DNA from 2 places in the Arthrobacter sp. 2MCAF15 genome. Region 1 is predicted to be linked to the other one. Evidence: riboswitches for the same ligand, from Rfam matches in the RefSeq annotation. Region 1 holds a riboswitch; the other holds the start of a gene.

The links. A riboswitch is a leader RNA that binds a small molecule or an ion and turns the genes downstream of it on or off. The one in region 1 is predicted to bind glycine.
Region 2: linked by a shared signal. The riboswitch ahead of gcvP (aminomethyl-transferring glycine dehydrogenase) and the one ahead of gcvP (aminomethyl-transferring glycine dehydrogenase) in region 1 are both predicted to bind glycine.

The regions. Positions count from the first base shown of each region.
Region 1 is NZ_JBFRGZ010000017.1:1,400-10,742, forward strand. Features, by position in the region: gene gcvT (glycine cleavage system aminomethyltransferase GcvT) at 1-226, opposite strand, end outside; gene gcvP (aminomethyl-transferring glycine dehydrogenase) at 236-3,127, opposite strand; glycine riboswitch at 3,165-3,270, opposite strand; glycine riboswitch at 3,272-3,369, opposite strand; gene AB4089_RS17470 (putative hydro-lyase) at 3,895-4,698, opposite strand; gene AB4089_RS17475 (MFS transporter) at 4,695-6,080, opposite strand; gene AB4089_RS17480 (SDR family NAD(P)-dependent oxidoreductase) at 7,016-7,828, shown strand; gene AB4089_RS17485 (glutamine synthetase family protein) at 7,999-9,343, shown strand, end outside.
Region 2 is NZ_JBFRGZ010000020.1:3,142-12,484, reverse strand. Features, by position in the region: gene AB4089_RS19165 (flagellar biosynthesis protein FlhA) at 1-853, shown strand, start outside; gene AB4089_RS19160 (hypothetical protein) at 831-2,069, shown strand; gene AB4089_RS19155 (carbon storage regulator) at 2,079-2,324, shown strand; gene AB4089_RS19150 (flagellar protein FlgN) at 2,339-2,854, opposite strand; gene AB4089_RS19145 (sigma-70 family RNA polymerase sigma factor) at 3,096-3,914, shown strand; gene AB4089_RS19140 (Dps family protein) at 4,081-4,560, shown strand; gene AB4089_RS19135 (MFS transporter) at 4,732-6,318, opposite strand; gene AB4089_RS19130 (TetR/AcrR family transcriptional regulator) at 6,387-6,926, shown strand; glycine riboswitch at 7,127-7,225, shown strand; glycine riboswitch at 7,227-7,340, shown strand; gene gcvP (aminomethyl-transferring glycine dehydrogenase) at 7,380-9,343, shown strand, end outside.

The DNA of each region.
Region 1 (9,343 bases):
ACAGCTTTCCGGCAAGGGCGTAGTCCAGGAAGGCTGCGGCGTCCGGACCGGTGACCCAGACTTCGCCCATGTGGGAGAGGTCGAACAGGCCGGCGGCGTTGCGCACGGCGTGGTGCTCGGCCAACTCGGAGGAGTACTTCAGCGGCATCTGCCAGCCGCCGAAGTCGGTGAAGGAGGCGCCGGCCTTCTTGTGCTCTTCGTAAAGTGCTGTGTAGTTCTCGGTCATCGGGAATCCTTAGTTTTCGAATTCGGAAAGCGGCGGGCAGGAGCAGACCAGGTTGCGGTCCCCGGCAGCGCCGTCGATCCGGCCGACCGGAGGGAAGTACTTGTCCTGCCTGAGCGTGTGGACGGGGAACGCAGCCTGCTCGCGCGGGTACTTGCGGGCCCAGTCCGAGGAGACCACCGCGGCAGCCGTGTGCGGTGCGTTGCGCAGCGGGGAATCCTCCAGGGTGAAGTCCCCGGCGGCGACCTGCTCGATCTCGGCGTGGATGGTGATCATCGCGTCGATGAACCGGTCGATCTCCGCGAGGTCCTCGGACTCGGTGGGCTCCACCATGAGGGTGCCCGCAACGGGGAAGGACAGCGTGGGGGCGTGGAAGCCGAAGTCGATCAGGCGCTTGGCCACGTCCTCGGCGGTCACGCCGGTCCTGGCCGTCAGTTCGCGCAGGTCCAGGATGCACTCGTGCGCCACGAGGCCGCCCTCGCCCGTGTACAGGACCGGGAAGAACTCGTTCAGGCGGGCCGCGATGTAGTTCGCTGCCAGCAGCGCCGACTTGGTGGCCTCGGTCAGGCCCTGGGCGCCCATGAGCTTCACGTACGCCCAGGAAATCGGCAGGACGCCGGCGGACCCGTACCGGGAGGCAGAGATCGCAACGCCGGTTCCCGGTTCGACAGCGCCGGCGTTGTGCGCCGCTTTGTTCGCGTCCCCCGGCATGAACGGTGCCAGGTGGGCCTTGGCCGCGACCGGGCCGACGCCGGGTCCGCCGCCGCCGTGCGGGATGCAGAAGGTCTTGTGCAGGTTCAGGTGCGAGACATCGCCGCCGAACTGGCCCGGCTGGGCCAGGCCGACGAGCGCATTCAGGTTGGCGCCGTCGACGTAGACCTGCCCGCCGGCCGCATGCACGGAGTCGCACACCTCGCGGACGTCGGCGTCGTACACCCCGTGGGTGGAGGGGTAGGTGATCATGATGGCGGACAGGGCGTCCTTGTTGGCCTCGATCTTGGCGTTGAGGTCCGTGTGGTCGATCGTGCCGTCGGAGGCGGTGGCCACGACGACGACCTTCATGCCGGCGAGCACGGCCGAGGCCGCGTTGGTGCCGTGGGCGGAGGCCGGGATCAGGCAGACGTTGCGCTGGGCGTCACCGCGGGAGAGGTGGTAGCCGCGGATGGCCAGCAGGCCGGCGAGTTCGCCCTGGGATCCGGCGTTGGGCTGGATCGAGACCTGGTCGTAGCCCGTGATTTCAGCAAGGTCAGCTTCGAGGCCGCTGATGAGTTCCCGCCACCCCTCGGTCTGGGAGTCCGGCGCGAAGGGGTGGATGGAGGCGAACTCCGGCCAGGAGATGGCTTCCATCTCGGCCGTTGCGTTCAGCTTCATGGTGCACGAACCCAGCGGGATCATGGTCCGGTCCAGGGCAAGGTCGCGGTCCGAGAGCTTGCGGATGTAGCGCAGCAGCTGCGTTTCGGAACGGTGCGTGTTGAAGACCGGGTGCTGCAGGAAGTCGGAGGTGCGCAGCACACCCTCGGGCAGCTCGAAGCCCTTGGCCTCCACCACCGGACCGGCGCCAAAGGCGACAACCACCGCGGAAAGGACCTCCGGCGTCGTGGTTTCATCGACTGACACGCCAACTGTGTCCGCGTCGATGAGCCGCAGGTTGATGCCGCGGGCCTCGGCGGCGGCGATGACCTTGGCGGCCTTGCCGGGCACGCGGACCGTGAGGGTGTCGAAGAAGGAGTCGCTCGCCAGTTCGCGGCCGACGATCTTCAGCGTGGCGGCGAGGGCGCGGGCGTTGTTGTGGACGGTCTCGGCGATCGCCTTCAGCCCGTCCGGGCCATGGTAGACGGCGTAGAACGAGGACACGATGGCCAGCAGCGCCTGCGCGGTGCAGATGTTCGAGGTGGCCTTCTCCCGGCGGATATGCTGCTCGCGGGTCTGCAGGGCCAGGCGGTAGGCGGGGACGCCGGCGTTATCTTTGGAGACGCCCACGATGCGGCCGGGGAGCGTGCGTTCCATGCCCTCGCGGACCGCCATGTAGGCGGCGTGCGGGCCGCCGAAGAACAGCGGCACGCCAAGGCGCTGCGTGGAACCGACGGCGATGTCCGCGCCCTGCTCGCCCGGAGGGGTGATCAAGGTCAGGGCCAGAAGGTCCGCTGCCACGGTGACCAGGGCGCCGCGGCCTTTGGCCTCTGCGATCACGGCGGACTGGTCCCACACCCGGCCGGAAACGCCCGGCTGCTGCAGGACGACGCCGTTGATGTCCCCGGCGGGCAGTCCCTGGGAGAGGTCGGCGACCTCGACCTCGAAGCCCAATGCGTCGGCGCGGCCCCGCACAATGGCGATGGTCTGCGGGAGGCAGTCGGCGTCCAGGACCGTCTTGCCGTCGCGGGCACCTGCGTTCTGTCCTGCGGACTTATTTGCCCTGCGCATCAGGAGCACGGCTTCGGCGACGGCGGTGGCCTCGTCGAGGAGGGACGCGTTGGCGACCGGCAGCGCGGTGAGGTCCTGGACCATGGTCTGGAAGTTCAGCAGCGCCTCGAGCCGGCCCTGGGAGATCTCCGGCTGGTAGGGCGTGTAGGCCGTGTACCAGGCGGGGGCCTCGAGGATGTTGCGGCGGATGACCGGCGGCGTGACGGTGTCGTAATAGCCCTGGCCGATCATCTGCACGGCGGTCTTGTTCTTGGAAGCCAGCTTGCGCAGTTCGGCCAGCACCTGAACTTCGCTGAGGGCGCTGTCCAGGCTGAGCGGCTTTTCCTGGCGAATGGAAGCGGGGAGTGCATTGTCTACGAGGCCGTCTACGCTGTCGTAGCCGACGGCCTTGAGCATGGTGTCGATGTCTGTTTGGCGGCGCGCACCGATATGGCGGTCTGCGAACGTGGACGGGGACGACTGAATCGTCATGAGGAACTCCATAATTCAGGTGGCACAGAGTGCCACGATGATTCGGGTTCCTCCCCGCTCTGTATTGGACCTGAGAGTTTCCGCGTTGCCTGCTGTTAGCAGGCGCCACTTGCACCGTCGGTGAGCCCGGTTTCCCGGACTGCTTTCCAGAGTTGCCTTGCCGCGGCGGTACGTGGGCCTGAGAGATTCCTGGGGAGGATTTGCTCCTACGGCGCCTGCTGAACGTACCGGCAGGACTCTCCCGCCGCAGATCATAAGCTGTGCCACTGGTGGGTGACACGGCTCACACGTTACTTGTTGCAGGGGCCGGTTGCAAGAGGTGGGTCCGTATGAGGCGTTGTTTGACGATAACAACCGCAGGCCGGTCCGCGTCCGCGAGGCTAGGCCAACTAGTCCGCCGGCCGGGGAGGTTCGTGGAGGCCGAATGCCGAGCCTCGGAGGTACGGCACGGCACCGGAGTCGCCGGAAGCGGACGACGGCGGAAAAGTCCCGCCGTCGTCCGCTTGCCGTTTGGTGCCCTTACAGTCTGTGATACTCCGGAGCTGCCCACCGGGCGGCCCCGGAATCGGCCTTGCTTGCCGGTTGGCCCGCGTACGTCCAGACACACGGCCGGCCGGCATCACTCGGGAGGAGCTGGCCCTCGTGCATCGAGATGCTCGCTCCGGCCGGGCTCTGCCAGACTCCGGTCAGTTCGCAGTGGGTGCCCGTGGCTTGACGCCGCGGCGCTGAGAGTTTGATGATCCTGCGTGCCCGTTTCTCGGCTACGGGAAATCTCTTCTTCACGATGACGCTCCTGGCCGTTCCCGGTAGGTGCTTTCGGGAACATCAGTGATGAACATGTGTCCGGGGGCGTGGCTGATGGCGAAGGCTGGCCTGGATGCCATCACTGCGCTCTGCGGTGTCACGCCGCAGGCCCAGAAAACCGGCACTTCCCCCGGCCGGATCTCCACCGCATCGCCGAAGTCGGGACGGTTGATGTCGGCAATGCCGAGGTCCCCGGGCGTCCCGACGTGAACCGGGCTGCCGTGAACCTTGGGCACCTCCGACGTCACCCTGATGGCCGTTTCGACCAGTTCGGGCGGCATCGGGCGCATGGAGACGACCATCGGTCCGTGGATTCGTCCGGCAGGGGTGCACTCGATGTTCGTGCGGTACATGGGGACGTTGCGGCCGGTTTCGGTGTGCCGGAGCGGGACGCCCGCGCTGGCGAGCGCGGCTTCGAAGGTGAAACTGCAGCCAATGAGGACGCCCACCATGTCATCACGCCAGACCGATGCGACGTCCGTGACTTCATCGGCAAGTTCGCCGTCCACCCACACCCGGTAGGCCGGGATGTCAGTGCGGATGTCCGCCCCCGCGGCGAGGACGCTCCCGTACTGTCCCGCCGGGATGACGTCGATGACGGGGCAGGCTTTGGGGTTGAGCCGGCAGAATTCGATGAATTCGTCGGCGTAGTCCGCCGTCACCGCTATCAGGTTTGCCTGGGTGTAGCCATCGCCCCATCCGGAGGTGGGGGTGACCAGGCCGTTGCGGAACTTCAGGCGCGCATCGGAGGGTGCCAGGTGTGCGTTGGCCTGGTTCATCGGGCCTCCACCAGCTCATTTACAGCCGGATCATTTTCCACCAGCTCAGTTGAAGGCTGCAGGTACTCCTGGTCCTCGGCAACGTCGGAGTCCCGGCCCAGGGCCAGGCCCACCAGGGTCAGGAGGCAGGCAACGCTGAGGTAGATGGCAACCGGGACCCAGCTGTTGAAGGTGCTCAGCAGGAGGGTGAACATGAACGGTGCGATAGCGCCACCGATGATTCCGGCGAAGGTGTAGGCCAGCGAACTGCCGGTGGAGCGGAGCCGCGGCGAGAACTGTTCAACAACGAAGGCCGCCTGGGGTCCGTACATAAACGAGTGGCAGAGCAGGCCCAGCACCGTTCCCACGATCAGCATGACCGGGGACCGACCTTCGAGGACGATGAAGAACAGGTACCCCCAGACGGCGGCGGCCACTGCGGCGATTGCGTAGACCAGCCGGCGGTTGATGTGGTCGGAGATGGCCCCGGCGAGCGGCATGGTGAAAATCTGGAGTGCCGAACCGATCAGGACGGCCACCAGCACTTGGCCGCGGTCGAAGCCAAGTTTCTGAATGCCGTAGGTGAGCATGAAGACGGTGCACAAAGCGTAGAGGACGTCCGGGCCGATGCGGCTGAGCATGGCTGCGATGAGGGGGCGGCGCTGGGTTGCCAGGACTTCGCGGATGGGGGACTTGGGCTTGTCTCCTTTGGCTTCCATGGCCTTGAAGATGGGGGTGTCTTCAAGCTTGAGCCGGATCCAGAGCCCGAAGGCCACCAGCAGGGCCGAGATCAGGAAGGCGATTCGCCAGCCGAAGTTCAGGAAATCCTCTTCGGACAGGGCCATGGTCAGGACGGCAAGCACGCCGTTGGCCATCAGGTTGCCGGCGGGCGGGCCGATCTGCGCGGCGGATGCCCAGAAGCCGCGGCGGTTCGGGTCACCGAATTCACTGGAGAGCAGCACTGCCCCGCCCCACTCGCCGCCGACGCCGACACCCTGCGCGAAGCGAAGGAAGACCAGGATGGCGGGGGCAATGATGCCGATGCTGCCGTACGTGGGCAGCAGGCCGATGAGGAACGTGGCGGCGCCGATCAGCATGAGCGTGATGACCAGGATCTTCTTGCGGCCGATCTCGTCGCCGAGCCGACCGAAGATGATGCCGCCGACGGGCCGGGAAATGTAGCCCACGGCGTAGGTGGAGAAGGCCAACAGGGTGCCCGTGACAGGGTCCGAGGCCGGGAAGAAGATCAGCGGGAAAACGATCGCAGCCGCGGCGGAGTAGACAGCGAAGTCATAGAACTCCAGTGCGGTTCCGGTCAGGCTGGCCGCGAATGCCTTGTACATGCCCTTGCGCCCTACAAAGGGCTTCGGGTCAGCGGGGGCCGTTACGGATGAAGCGGCCATGTGTACCTCCATGAAGAGTGGGGATGTCAGCCAAGTGCGGGCGGCTGGTGTTGGTGCGCCTTTTCGGTCCGGGCCTGCGGCGATGCGGGTCGGGACCTTCGGGTGCGTGTGCGGCTACCGTGATGGGCTGCGGAAGTCGGGACTGCGTTCAATTATTAGGATCAATTGTTGGATTGTTGAACAATCCGAATTGTTGAACAATTTACGCGACGCAGGTCACATCGTCAAGGGGTCGAGGGTGTTGCGCTCGTCGCGGCAGCCACCGGGTATAGCCGGATTTAAGGCGCCGAAGCGCTGCCTCAAGGCCTCAGGCCGCGTTCTCAGGGCACCGCGGCTGTGCTGGTTTCAGGGCTGCATGAACGGCGACGGCGGGACCACCCGCCGTCGTCGTCTTATTTTTTGTGGTTCTGAGTTTCTTGAGGTTCTGGTTTCTTGAGCTGGGAGTGTCTACCCCGGAGGCGGAAGGGCGGCATAGCTATGGGGCATCGAATGAGGATTGGTCGGCCGGTCCTCGTCGGAGGAGGTGGGCTCCCTGGTGTCGTAACTGCGCGCCGTCTTCAGGTTCCGCGATCGCTTGTACAGACCCACGGCGACCAAACCGAGGCCAGCGGCTAGAAGCGCGAGTCCCAGGACGAACACAGCCGCCGCACCCTGTCCGGCGCTGCCCGAGAACACCTCAACCAGTGGCATCGGCAGCGTGAACAACGTGGCCACCAGCAATATCGAGCCCGCTGCGATTTGCCATGTTCCTTTGGACCGCATGGTTCCCCCCTCCATGTTTTGCGTGTCAGCCTTGCGGCCCAGTAAACCCGAAGGGTGCGTATTTAGATAGGGCCGCCTCCGGGTGCTGGGCCCGAGAAAGTCGCGGGCACCAGGCGCCGGGCCCGGCCTATCATGGGGATCACGGGACGAAATGTAAGCGGGGGCCGCTTGGCATGACCAGCGAACGCGAACGCAGTGACGCGCCAACGGGTGGCGTTGCGCTGGTGACCGGCGCGAGCCGCGGTGTCGGCCGGGGCATCGCGCTTGCCCTTCAGGCCGCGGGGTTCCGGGTTTATGGCACGGGCCGGTCGATCGAGCAGGCGGACCTCCCGCGGGAGATCGTGCGCCTGCGCTGCGACCATCTCAACGATGACGAGACCGCGCACGTGTTCGACACGATCCGGACCGAGGGCGGCCGCCTCGACCTGCTGGTCAATTGCGCCTGGGGCGGGTACGAGAAGATGATCGAAGGCGGCGCGTTCACGTGGCCGGCACCGTTCTGGGAGCAGGCGCCGCATCGCTGGACCGGCATGATGGACGCCGGAGTCCGCGCCGCATTTGTGTGTTCGGCGCACGCGGCGCGCATGATGACGCCGCGGCACCGCGGCCTGATCGTCAACATCAGCTTCTGGGCCGCGCAGCGCCACCTCGGCAACACGATCTACGGCATCGCCAAAGCGGCCACCGACAAGATGACCTCCGACATGGCCGTCGAGCTCAGACCGTTCGACATTCCGGTCATCTCGCTCTACCCCGGCCTGGTCCGCACCGAGGCGGTCCTGGCCGCGGCGGAAAGCGGTGCATTCGATCTCTCGACCAGCGAAAGCCCCGAGTTCATCGGCCGGGTGATCAATGCGCTGTTCCATGATCCGGACCTGATGACGCGGACCGGCCAGGTGCTCATCGCCGCTGCGGTGGCAAAGGAGTTCGGCGTCCTGGACATCGACGGAAAATCGCCGCCGGCGCTGACGCTTGCGGACATCTAGGCAGCTGGGGTGGACGACGGCGGGACGTGCCGCCGTCGGGTTCCCGGGGAGCCGCACGGGCCTCGGGCTGGTGGCCGGAAACCCGTGCCCGGGTGCGATCCCAGTGCAGAGGGGGCGTCTTTCATTGGGTGAGCCTTTCATTGGATGAGGAGCGGCCGCATGATAGGCGCATGACCCCCATCGCATCAGCCGACGAATCCGCCGTTGCGAAAGCCCACCGCGAACTCGAAGCTGCCGGCGTCCGCACCGTGATCGGCACGGTGGTGAATGCTTCGGGCATCACGCTGGCCAAGAGCGTTCCGCTGGCGCGGCTCAAAATCTTCCACGAATCCGGGATGGGCGCCGCCCCCGTCTGGCATGTCTTCACCATCGACGGCGGGATAGCGTTCACGGACAGCATCACCACGGTCGGCGATATGCGCCTGAAGATCGACATCGCGGGACTCCGTGTCCTGCCCGGCGGCCGGGCATGGGCACCGGCCCGCCTTTTCGAACAGGATGGAGCCGCCTCTCCGGCCTGTGCCCGCGGTTGCCTGGCCGACGTCGAGGGCAGCCTGGTCGAGGCCGGGTACCAGGCGCTCGTGGGCCACGAACTGGAATTCTTTCTCGTCGCCCCGGATGGTGCAGCGCTGGAAACCGCGCCCTGGGTTCCGTACGGGGCAACCGGCCTCCTGGACCGATCGGAATTCCTCGATGACCTGCTCTCAGCGCTGAACCAGGCCGGGCTTCCCCTGGAGCAGCTTCACGCCGAGTACGGCAGGAACCAGTTCGAGTTTTCCCTTCCCCCGGCCCCGCCGGTCCAGTCCGCGGACACGGTGGTCCTTGCCAGGATTATCGTGGGCATCGTCGCCAGGGCCCACGGCATGATGGCCTCGTTCTCGCCGTCGCCCTTTCCCGGCAGCGTTGGAAACGGCGCCCACCAGCACTTTTCGCTCCGAAGGAACGGAGTGCCGCTGTTCTCCGGCGGCAGCGGACCGCACGGCATCTCCGCCGAGGGAGGCGCTGCCATTGGCGGAATCATCGCAGGGCTCCCGGATGTCCAGGGTTTCCTCACGGGGTCAGTTTTGTCCGGAAGCCGGTTGGCGCCCGGCACGTGGTCGGGTGCCTACTTGTGCTGGGGCCTGGAAAACCGGGAAGCCTCGGTGCGCTTTCTGAACGAGGGCCAGGGCAATCCGCACGGAGCCAACGTCGAGGTGAAAATCGTCGACCCGTCGGCGAACGTGTATCTGGCCTCCGCAGCCATCCTTGCCCTCGCCCTTGACGGCATCCGCGGCAAAAGCGGGCTTCCGGCAGAGATCCCGGGTGACCCCGGACGGCTTTCGGAAAACGAACGGCACCAGGCAAACGTCCGGCTGCTCTCAAACTCCCCCGCCGCCATCATCGACACCCTGGACAACTCAAGCCTTGCCCGCAGGCTTCTCGGAGACGCCGTCGTCGACGCCACGGTGGCTGTCCGGCGCTACGAACAGCGCATCGCAGCCGAACTCACGCCGGACGAGCTCGCCGAACGCTTTC
Region 2 (9,343 bases), on a different contig from region 1:
CTATGCCATCCGGATCGCCGGCGTCGAAGCCGGCCGTGGCACGGCCCCCGGCGGCCAAATGCTCGCCCTCGGCGAGAACCTGGATTCGCTCCCCGGCGCGGCGATGATCGAGCCCGTGTTTGGGCTCGCCGGAAAATGGATTCCGGGGGAGATGCGGCACAACGCCGAAATGACGGGCGCCACGGTGATCGACCGGGTCTCCGTCCTGGTCACTCACCTGTCCTCGATCGTCGCGGCGAACGCTGCCCGGCTGCTGTCCCGAGAGGACGTCCGCGTGCTGACCGAGGGAGTGCGCAAGCAAAGCCCCTCGGCCGTCGACGAGCTGACCCCGGCCCTGCTCTCCCTCGCCGAGCTGCAGCGCGTCCTCCAGGGCCTCCTGGACGAGCAGGTCCCCATCAACGACCTCGCCCGGATCTACGAGGCCCTCACGCTGCGCGCCAAGATTTCCACGGATCCGGAATCGCTCGTGGAAGCCGCCCGGCAGGCCCTCGGCCCCGCCCTCACGGCCAAGTTCATGGACGGCCCCGTCCTCAACGTCATCATGATCGACCCCGTCCTGGAACAACACATGCTCGAGGACATGCGGCCCGCGGAAGGCGGCAGCCAGATCGTCATGGGGCAGGAAAGGCTCGACGCCGTGCTGCGCTCGGTGCGCTCCGCCGTCGACGCCGCGGCCGCCGCCAACCGCCAGGCCGTGCTCGTGTGCGCCCCGGCGCTCCGGCCGGCCATCCACCGGCTCGTGGGCGCCCAGCCGGGGTCCGTGCCCGTGTTGTCCTACCGCGAGGTGACCTCCGCCAACGTCCGGATCGAAACAGTAGGAGTGGTGCGCCATGCCGAACCGCTATCGGCTTAAGGGAGCCTCGCTTGAGGAAATCCGCCGCAAGGCGGAGCAGCAGTACGGGCCCGCGGCCAGGATCGTGTCCGCCGAACGCGTCATCAGCCCCGGCATCGCCGGCCTCTTCGCCCAGGACCGCTACGAGGCAATGATCGAGATCATGTCCAAACATGAGGTGGTCACCGGCGAGGTAGTGCCCGACGCCGACATCCTGGCCGGGACCGAAACGGCGCCCCCCGGCAGACCCGCCGGAGAGGGCCACGCCGGAGAGCGCGACGCCGGCGCTGCCGCCGCACCGGCGGCGCCCGCACCCGCACCCGCAGCCCAGACCGGACCGCCGGCCGCGCCTGCTGCGGCCAGGACCGCCGTCGGACCGTCCCATCACTTTCAGGGCGCCGCCATCGCCGCACTGCTGGAAGAGGCGGACGCCGCCGAGCTGAGCCTGCACCGGCCCGCCGCCGGTGTGTCCACCGAGTCACGGGACTTTGCGGAGATCCTGGAGCAGCTCGGCGCCGGGCTCAGGACCCCGGCGGAACCAGTTCCCGCCGCCGACCCGGCTTCCGCCGTCGGAGTTCCCGCCGAAAGCTACGCCGGGCCGGCCGACCGTGCTGCCCAAAGTCCTGCTGCCCCAACACCCGCCGCCTCAATTCCAGTTTCAACTCCCGCCGCCGCGCCGGGCCGGGCGCCGGGGGATGCCGGGGTTGCCCCCGCACCGCTGAACGGCGTCGGCGATCTCGTGGTTCTGGTCGGGCTGGGGGAGGACGCCATGGATGCCGCCCTGGCCATGTCCATGGCGGCGGGCGGTGCGGATGTCCGGACCGCCGGCGAGCTTTCCGCCTATGGCCACCTGCACGTTGACGGGCGGCAAAGCGCCACGGCCGCCCGCGCCCACGCGGTGCTGACTGAGCGCACCGTCCTGGTGGCGTTCGGACTCGGCAAAGCCCGCAACGCCCTGGCCCGGGTGCAGTCCGTGGCCGCGCTCTCCGCCGACCAGGTCTGGGTGGTGGTCGATGCCGGACGCAAGCATGAGGACACGAAGCGCTGGGTCGGCGTGCTCTCCGCCCAGCTCAACGTTGCCGCGGTGGCGGTGGTCGGCGCCTCGGAGACGGGGTCGCCTGAAAGCGTCAATGGCCTGGGCCTGCCCGTGGGCTGGATCGACGCCCGTCCCGCCGGTCCGGGTCCGACATGGCAGAACCGGCGGGAATCGTCCGAAGCTCCCCGCGGTGAAGGGTAGATTGAGAAGATGCTGGTACTTACACGCAAGCCGGGCGAACAGATCATGATCGGCGACGGCATCGTCATCACGGTCCTGGAAGGCCGCGGCGACGGTGTTCGGATAGGCATTGAGGCACCCCGGGGCGTGCCCATCCAGCGCCGGGAAGTCATCGAAGCCATCGCGGCCGCGAACCTCGCCGCGGCGGAAGCCGGCCCGGAGGCCGAGGACGCGCTGCGCGGGCTCCTGCCGCCCGCACCTTCCGCCAAGGGCTGAAGCCAGGTCCCGGATCAGTCCTTTTCCCCGCCCAGATACTGGGCCAGGGCGGGCTGGGGTGCGCGCCGGACCACGGCCAGGACCCGCTCCAGGTTTCCGCCAGTGGCCAGCTGATCCAGCAGTCCGGCGGTGCCCGCCGGGCCGGGACGTCCCGGCAAGGGGAGGAGCCGCAGTGCCTCTTCGTTCACGCGGGCGGCCGCGCCGAGCCGATCAAGAAGTGCGTGCAGGGCGTCCAGATGCTCACCCAGGATCTCGGCCCAGGGGCCGGCGGGTGCGGCCGCAATCAGTTCAACCAGCGTCGCTTGTGCCGGCATACCCCATTGGGCCGCGACGACGGCAGATTCGACACTCCGGGCCAGGCCTTCAAAGCGCAAACGGTCCAGCACGGCTTCGATTTCGGAAGCCATGAGGCGCAGCCATTCCACATTCCCGGCCCCGACGTGCAGCCGTAGCGTTTCCAGCCTGAAAAGGAGCAGTTCCAGCTGCCGGCGCTCCTGCCACAGCGCCGCGGACAGATCACTTGCGCTCATGGGCCCCATTCTCTTTCCGCCCCCTGAATCGCAGCTTCGGGGCGGGTACCGCACTTTTTGCCAAGCTTTTCCCTGAGGGTACACGCAGATCCGGGATCAGGTGATAGGTTTCCTCCATGGGTGCTGCGCCCTGCTTGCGAACGCTGACTCCAATGGGGGGAGTACCGGTCGGTTTGGGTGCGGTTCTCGGCGTTTTAAGGGCTACAGCCCTTCGGATCCGGTCTCATGGGGGGACACAGTATTGAATCGCGTGGAACGCAACGAGATGGTCACGCAGCACCTTCCGCTGGTGGGGTATCTCGTCTCAGATTTGTGCTCGAAGGCGTCACACCTTTCTCGCGATGATTTGGCCTCGGCCGGTGCAATTGCCCTGATCACGTCGGCCGATTCGTTCGATCCCGACCTCGGGGTCCCCTTTGGCGCGTTCGCCCGCCGGCGCATCCTAGGCGCGTTCGCGGACGAGATGCGGGCCAGCGACTGGGCCACCCGCTCCGCCCGCCGGCGGATCAAGGAAACCATGTCCGTCCAGGAAACCCTGGCATCCGCCCTTGGCCGCACGCCCACAGTGGACGAGATCGCCTCCGCCCTTGGCGTCCAGCAGAGCGTTGTGGAGGCCGCGCTCGCGGATGCCTCACGCACGCTGACACCCCTCGATGAGGCCGTGGTGGATACCCTGGCCGCCGAGACCCTCACCCCGGAACACTCCGTGCTCGCGGATGAACGGCTCCAGTACCTGCGGGCCGCCGTGAAATCCCTGCCGGAACGGATGCGCTACGTCGTGGAGGAGATCTACTTCGGCGACCGGACGGTCAAAGACCTGGCCGCCGAACTCGGATCCACCCATGCTGCGGTGTCCCAGCAGCGTTCGGAGGCCATCCGGCTGATGCGCGACGGACTGACCGCGCACTACGCCGATGACCCCGCGCAGCCGTTCGAACCCCAGTCCAGGATTACGCCGCGGCGCCGCAACGACTACCTCACCCAGCTCTCCGAGGCCACATCCGGCGGCATCACCCGTGCCGTGTTCCCCCGCGGCCCGGTCCTCAACGAAGCCGTCTAGCCGCCCCCGAAGCAGTTAGTAAGCCGGCTTAGTAAGCTGATCGAGAAATTCCTCCCCGAACCGTCGCGGCCCGACGCCGCCCTGCGGTAGCGTCGAAAGCATGGGCCGGGCCGCCAGTACGCGGCGCGCGCGGCCTCCACCGCACCGGTTCTATCGAGGAGGACGCATGAAAGCAACACCCACACTGACGACCAACCTGCAGGCAGTCCTGGTGGACCTGATCGAACTCCACGTTCAGGGCAAGCAGGCGCACTGGAACATCGTCGGGACCAACTTCCGGGACCTTCACCTCCAGCTGGACGAGATCGTCGACGCCGCCCGCGGGTTCGCGGACGACCTCGCCGAGCGCATGCGCGCCCTCCACGCCCTCCCTGACGGCCGAAACTCCACGGTTTCCAAGTCCACCGCGCTGGCCGAGTTTCCGGCGGGGCTGATCAGCACGAAGGACGCGATCGAACGCATTGTCGCAGCGCTGGAGGCGGCCGTTGGCACCATGCGCAAAGTCCATGACGAAGTGGACGATGAAGACCCCACCACCGCCGATCTGCTGCACGAGTTCATCGCAAAGTTTGAGCAGTACGCCTGGATGGTCAGTGCCGAGACCATGAAGGCCACCGCCAGCGTGACCACTCCGGACAGCAAGTAGGTCCTGCTAGCACCAGGCCGCACCCACGAAACTCCAGCGTCCGGCGTCGGGTATTTTCCCGGCGCCGGACGCTGGAGTTTTTCAGCTACGGAATGGTCCTGGAAGGGCAACGCATGTCGGTCGCGCTGAGCACGGTCGAACTCGAGCCCGACGGCGATGGAACCGGTGCTGCTAGCTTGCCTTCGGCACCTTCCGCAGGAGGACCGCGGCGAGCACGCACGCCCCGGACATGAGGACCAGGGCGATGGAGGCCGTGATGTGTACGCCCGAGTCGAAGGCGGTGCGCGCGGCCGCCGTCACCGCCTCTGCCAGCGGCGCCGGAAGCATCCCCGCGAGCTCCACGGCGCCGGCGAGGGTCTCGCCGGCCTGGTTCGTGGCAGAGGCCGGGGCGAGCTCGGACACGCCTGCGGGGAGCCGGAGGTTGCCCTGGTAAGAAGCCGTGAGGATCGAGCCGAGGATCGCCGTGCCCAGCAGGGACCCCACTTCATAGCCGGTCTCGGAGATGGCGGCGGCGGCCCCCGACTTGTCCGCAGGCGCAGCGCCCAGGATCAGGTCATTGGAGATCGTCTCCGCGGCACCCACGCCCAGGCAGAGGACCAGCAGCGCGGCCAGCAGCAGTGACGGGCCGTGGCTGTGGTCGCCGAATGCCACCAGGAAGTAGCCCGCCGCGCTCAGCAGCAGGCCGCCGGCCACCACAAAGCCGGGCCGGACCTTGCGCACCAGGGGGACCACCAGCAGCCCGGCAACGACTGTGGCGATGAGGGCCGGGACCATGGCGACACCGGAGGCGGAGGGGGACTGCCCCTCCAGCAGTTGCAGGTGCTGGGCCAGGAAGAGAATGAAGCCGTTGAAGGAGAACAGCGCCAGGACGTTGGCGGTGATGGCGGTGCTGAAGACCCGGTTGCCAAAGAGGCTGACATCGAGCATGGGCGCCGTGCTGTGGTCCGCCTTGTGGCCTCTGGCCAGGGCGCGCTGGCGCCGGATGAACACGTAGCCCATGAGCAGCCCGGCTCCGATGCTCGCGAAGGCCTCCAGCGAGGGCCCGTGGGTGGCGAGGGTTTTGATCCCGTAGACAACGGGCACCATGACCAGCAGGGACAGGATGATGCTGGGCACGTCCACGCGTCCGGGCTTTGGGTCGCGGGACTCCGGGATCAATGCCGGACCGAGCAGCAGCAGGGGCAGGATGATCGGCACTGCGACCAGCAGGACGGCGCCCCACCAGAAGTGCTCCACCAGCCAGCCGCCGGCAATCGGCCCGAGGGCGGCGCCGCCGGAGAAGCCTGCGGCCCAGATTGCCACGGCCAATCTGCGCCGGTTGGGCTGCGGGAAAATGTTGCGGATCAGGGAAAGCGTTGATGGCATGAGCATGGCGCCGAAGAGGCCAAGCCCGGCGCGGCCTGCGATCAGCCATTCGGCGCTCGGCGCGAACGCCGTCAAGGCCGAGACCGCGGCAAAACCTGCGCTGCCCACGAAGAGCAGCCGGCGCCGGCCGATCCTGTCACCCAGGCTGCCCATCGCAACCAGGAGTCCGGCCAGAACCAGGGGGTAGGCGTCGATGATCCACAGCAGTTCGACGCCGGAGGCGTCCAGGCTGCGGGCGATGGCGGGCAGGGCGAACGTCAAGGCGGTGTTGTCCACGGCCACAAGCAGGACAGGGAACATCAGCAGGGCCAGCGCCACCCAGTCGCGCCACGGGGCCCGGGGGCCGGTGGCCGACAGGGTGCTGGTGGTGACGGTGATCGACGGAATGCTCATGGAACATAACTATACCGTCTGGACGGTACAGTTAAGAAATGCGCCACCGGACAGGCATGATGGGAGGCATGCCCAGGAAACCCGTCGCCCGCGAGGCCGTTCTCCACGCCTTCGAATCCCTGCTCATCGAAGTCGGTGAACGCGCCGCGACGCTGGACGCCGTCGCGCGCCGGGCCGGAGTCTCCAAGGGGGGCCTGCTCTACCACTTCCCGACCAAGGAGGCGATGATCGCGGTCCTGCTCGAGCGGCTGGACGGGCACCTCGCTGCCGATGTTGCCGCCATGGCTGAGGCCCCCGAGGGTGCGGCGGTGTACTTCATCAAATCCTCGGTGTGGGCGGACACCCCCATGGACCGGGTGTTCGTCGCGGCCACGAGGCTCGCCGAGGTGGCGCACCAGGAGACCCTCCGCCGCTTCGCCGCCGCCCAGGCGAACTGGCTGGAACTGCTGGCCGCCGACGTCGGGCCCGCCATGGCGAAAGCCGTCCTGTACATGGGGGACGGGCTGTACTTCAACGCCATGCTGGGCCGGGGGCCGGGCGGGCAGCCGCCGGAAGTCAATGACGACGTCGAGAGCCTCCTGGCCGCCGTCGAGAAGCTGCGCCGCTGACGGCCGCCGAGACCCCGCTCGCCGAATACGCCGGAAGCCTGCGACTACGCCGGAACGAAACGGCGTCCCCGCACGCCTGCGGCGAACTCGCGTGGCCGGACCTGTAACTTGGGGCCGCCGCCGGGAGGGAGTTTGCGGACGCGCGCCCGGCATAGGACAATGAGTGCTGTGACTGTTGTCACCCCAATTGAATACGCCTTTGATCTGCGGCGGGAGAGTCCTGCAAGTAGGTACAAGCAGGCGCCGTAGGAGCAAATCCTCCCCAGGAATCTCTCAGGCCCACGTACCGCCGCGGCAAGGCATCTCTGGAAAGTAGCAGGTGCGTCCTTAGCGCGTTGTGCTCACCGACGGTGCAAGCGGAGCCCCTGATGCGGGCTGCGCGGAAACTCTCAGGTCCAATACAGAGCGGGGAGGAACCCGAATCAATGTGGCGTACCCTGCGCCGCCTGAGTTATGGAGTTCCTTGTGACTGTTACCCCAGCCTCCACGTCCTTCGTTGACCGGCACATCGGCGCCCGCCGCCAGGCCGACGTCGACGCCATGCTGAAGGCTGTCGGCTACGACACCGTCGACGCCCTGGTGGACACCGCCGTTCCGAAGGACATCCGCCAGGACTCCGACCTCGCGCTCGCCGCTGCCCTCAGCGAAGTCGAAGTCCTCGCCGAACTGCGCAAGCTGGCGGCGAAAAACAAGACCGCAGTGCAGATGATCGGGCAGGGCTACTACGACACCCTCACCCCGCCGGTAATCCGCCGCAACATCCTCGAAGCCCCGGCCTGGTACACCGCCTACACGCCCTACCAGCCGGAAATCTCCCAGGGCCGGCTCGAGGCGCTGCTGAACTTCCAGACCATGGTCCAGGACCTCGTCGGCCTGCCGATCGCCAACGCCTCGCTGCTGGACGAAGCCACCGCCGTCGCCGAGGCCGTGCTGATGATGCGCCGCGCCAACAAGAACAAGGCCGCACATGACGGCAAGACCGTCCTCGACGCCGACTGCCTCCCGCAGACCATCGCGATCGTCAAGGGCCGCGCCGAGGCCCTCGGCTTCGAGGTTGAGGTCGCCGACCTCTCCAAGGGCCTGCCCGCCGGGGTCATCAACGGCGTCGTCCTGCAGCAGCCCGGCGTATCCGGCCGCGTGTTCGACCACACCGCCGTGATCGCCGACGCCAAGGAACGCGGCGCCCTCGTCACCGTCGCGGCCGACCTCCTCTCCCTGACCCTCATCACGTCCCCGGGCGAGCAGGGCGCCGACATCGCCGTCGGCTCCGCCCAGCGCTTCGGCGTGCCGCTGTTCTTCGGCGGCCCGCACGCGGCCTACATGGCGGTCCAGAAGGGGCTCGAACGCTCCATGCCCGGCCGCCTCGTAGGCGTCTCCAAGGACAACGCGGGCGTCCCCGCCTACCGACTGGCCCTGCAGACCCGCGAGCAGCATATCCGCCGTGAGAAGGCCACCTCGAACATCTGCACCGCCCAGGCGCTGCTGGCCATCGTGGCATCCTTCTACGCCGTCTACCACGGCCCCGACGGGCTGAAGGCGATCGCCCAGACCGTCCACAACAACGCCAGGACCATCGCGGCGTCCCTGAAGGCCGCCGGCCTCGACGTGCTGCACACCTCGTTCTTCGACACCATCACCGTCTCCGTGCCGGGCCGCGCCGCAGAGATCATCGCGGCCGCCGACGCCAAGGGCGTCAACCTGCGCGCCATCGACGCCGACACCGTCGGCATCTCCGCCGATGAGGCCACGACGGCGGCCATCGTCGCCGACGTCGTCGCCGCCTTCGGGGCCAGCGTCGTTGACGCAGCAGACTCCTCCTTCGGCCTGGACACCGCCGTCGAACGGACCTCCGACTACCTCCAGCACCCGGTGTTCAACACCCACCGTTCCGAAACCCAGCTGCTGCGCTACATCCGCCGCCTCTCGGACCGCGACCTTGCCCTGGACCGCACCATGATCCCGCTGGGCTCGTGCACCATGAAGCTGAACGCCACGGCCGAGATGGAAGCCATCTCCTGGCCGGAGTTCGCCTCCATCCACCCGTTCGCCCCGGACTCGCAGACCGCCGGCTGGCGCGAACTGATCGACGACCTCGAAGCACAGCTGACCGAGATCACCGGGTACGACCAGGTCTCCATCCAGCCCAACGCCGGGTCCCAGGGCGAACTCGCGGGCCTGCTGGCCATCCGCGGCTACCACCTCTCCCGCGGTGAGGCCCAGCGCAACGTCTGCCTGATCCCGGCCTCCGCCCACGGCACCAACGCGGCCTCGGCCGTGCTCGCCGGCATGAAGGTCGTCGTCGTGGCCACCGCCTCCGACGGCACGATCGACCACATGGACCTCAACGCCAAGATCGAGGCCAACAAGGACGCCCTGTCCGCCATCATGATCACCTACCCCTCCACCCACGGGGTGTA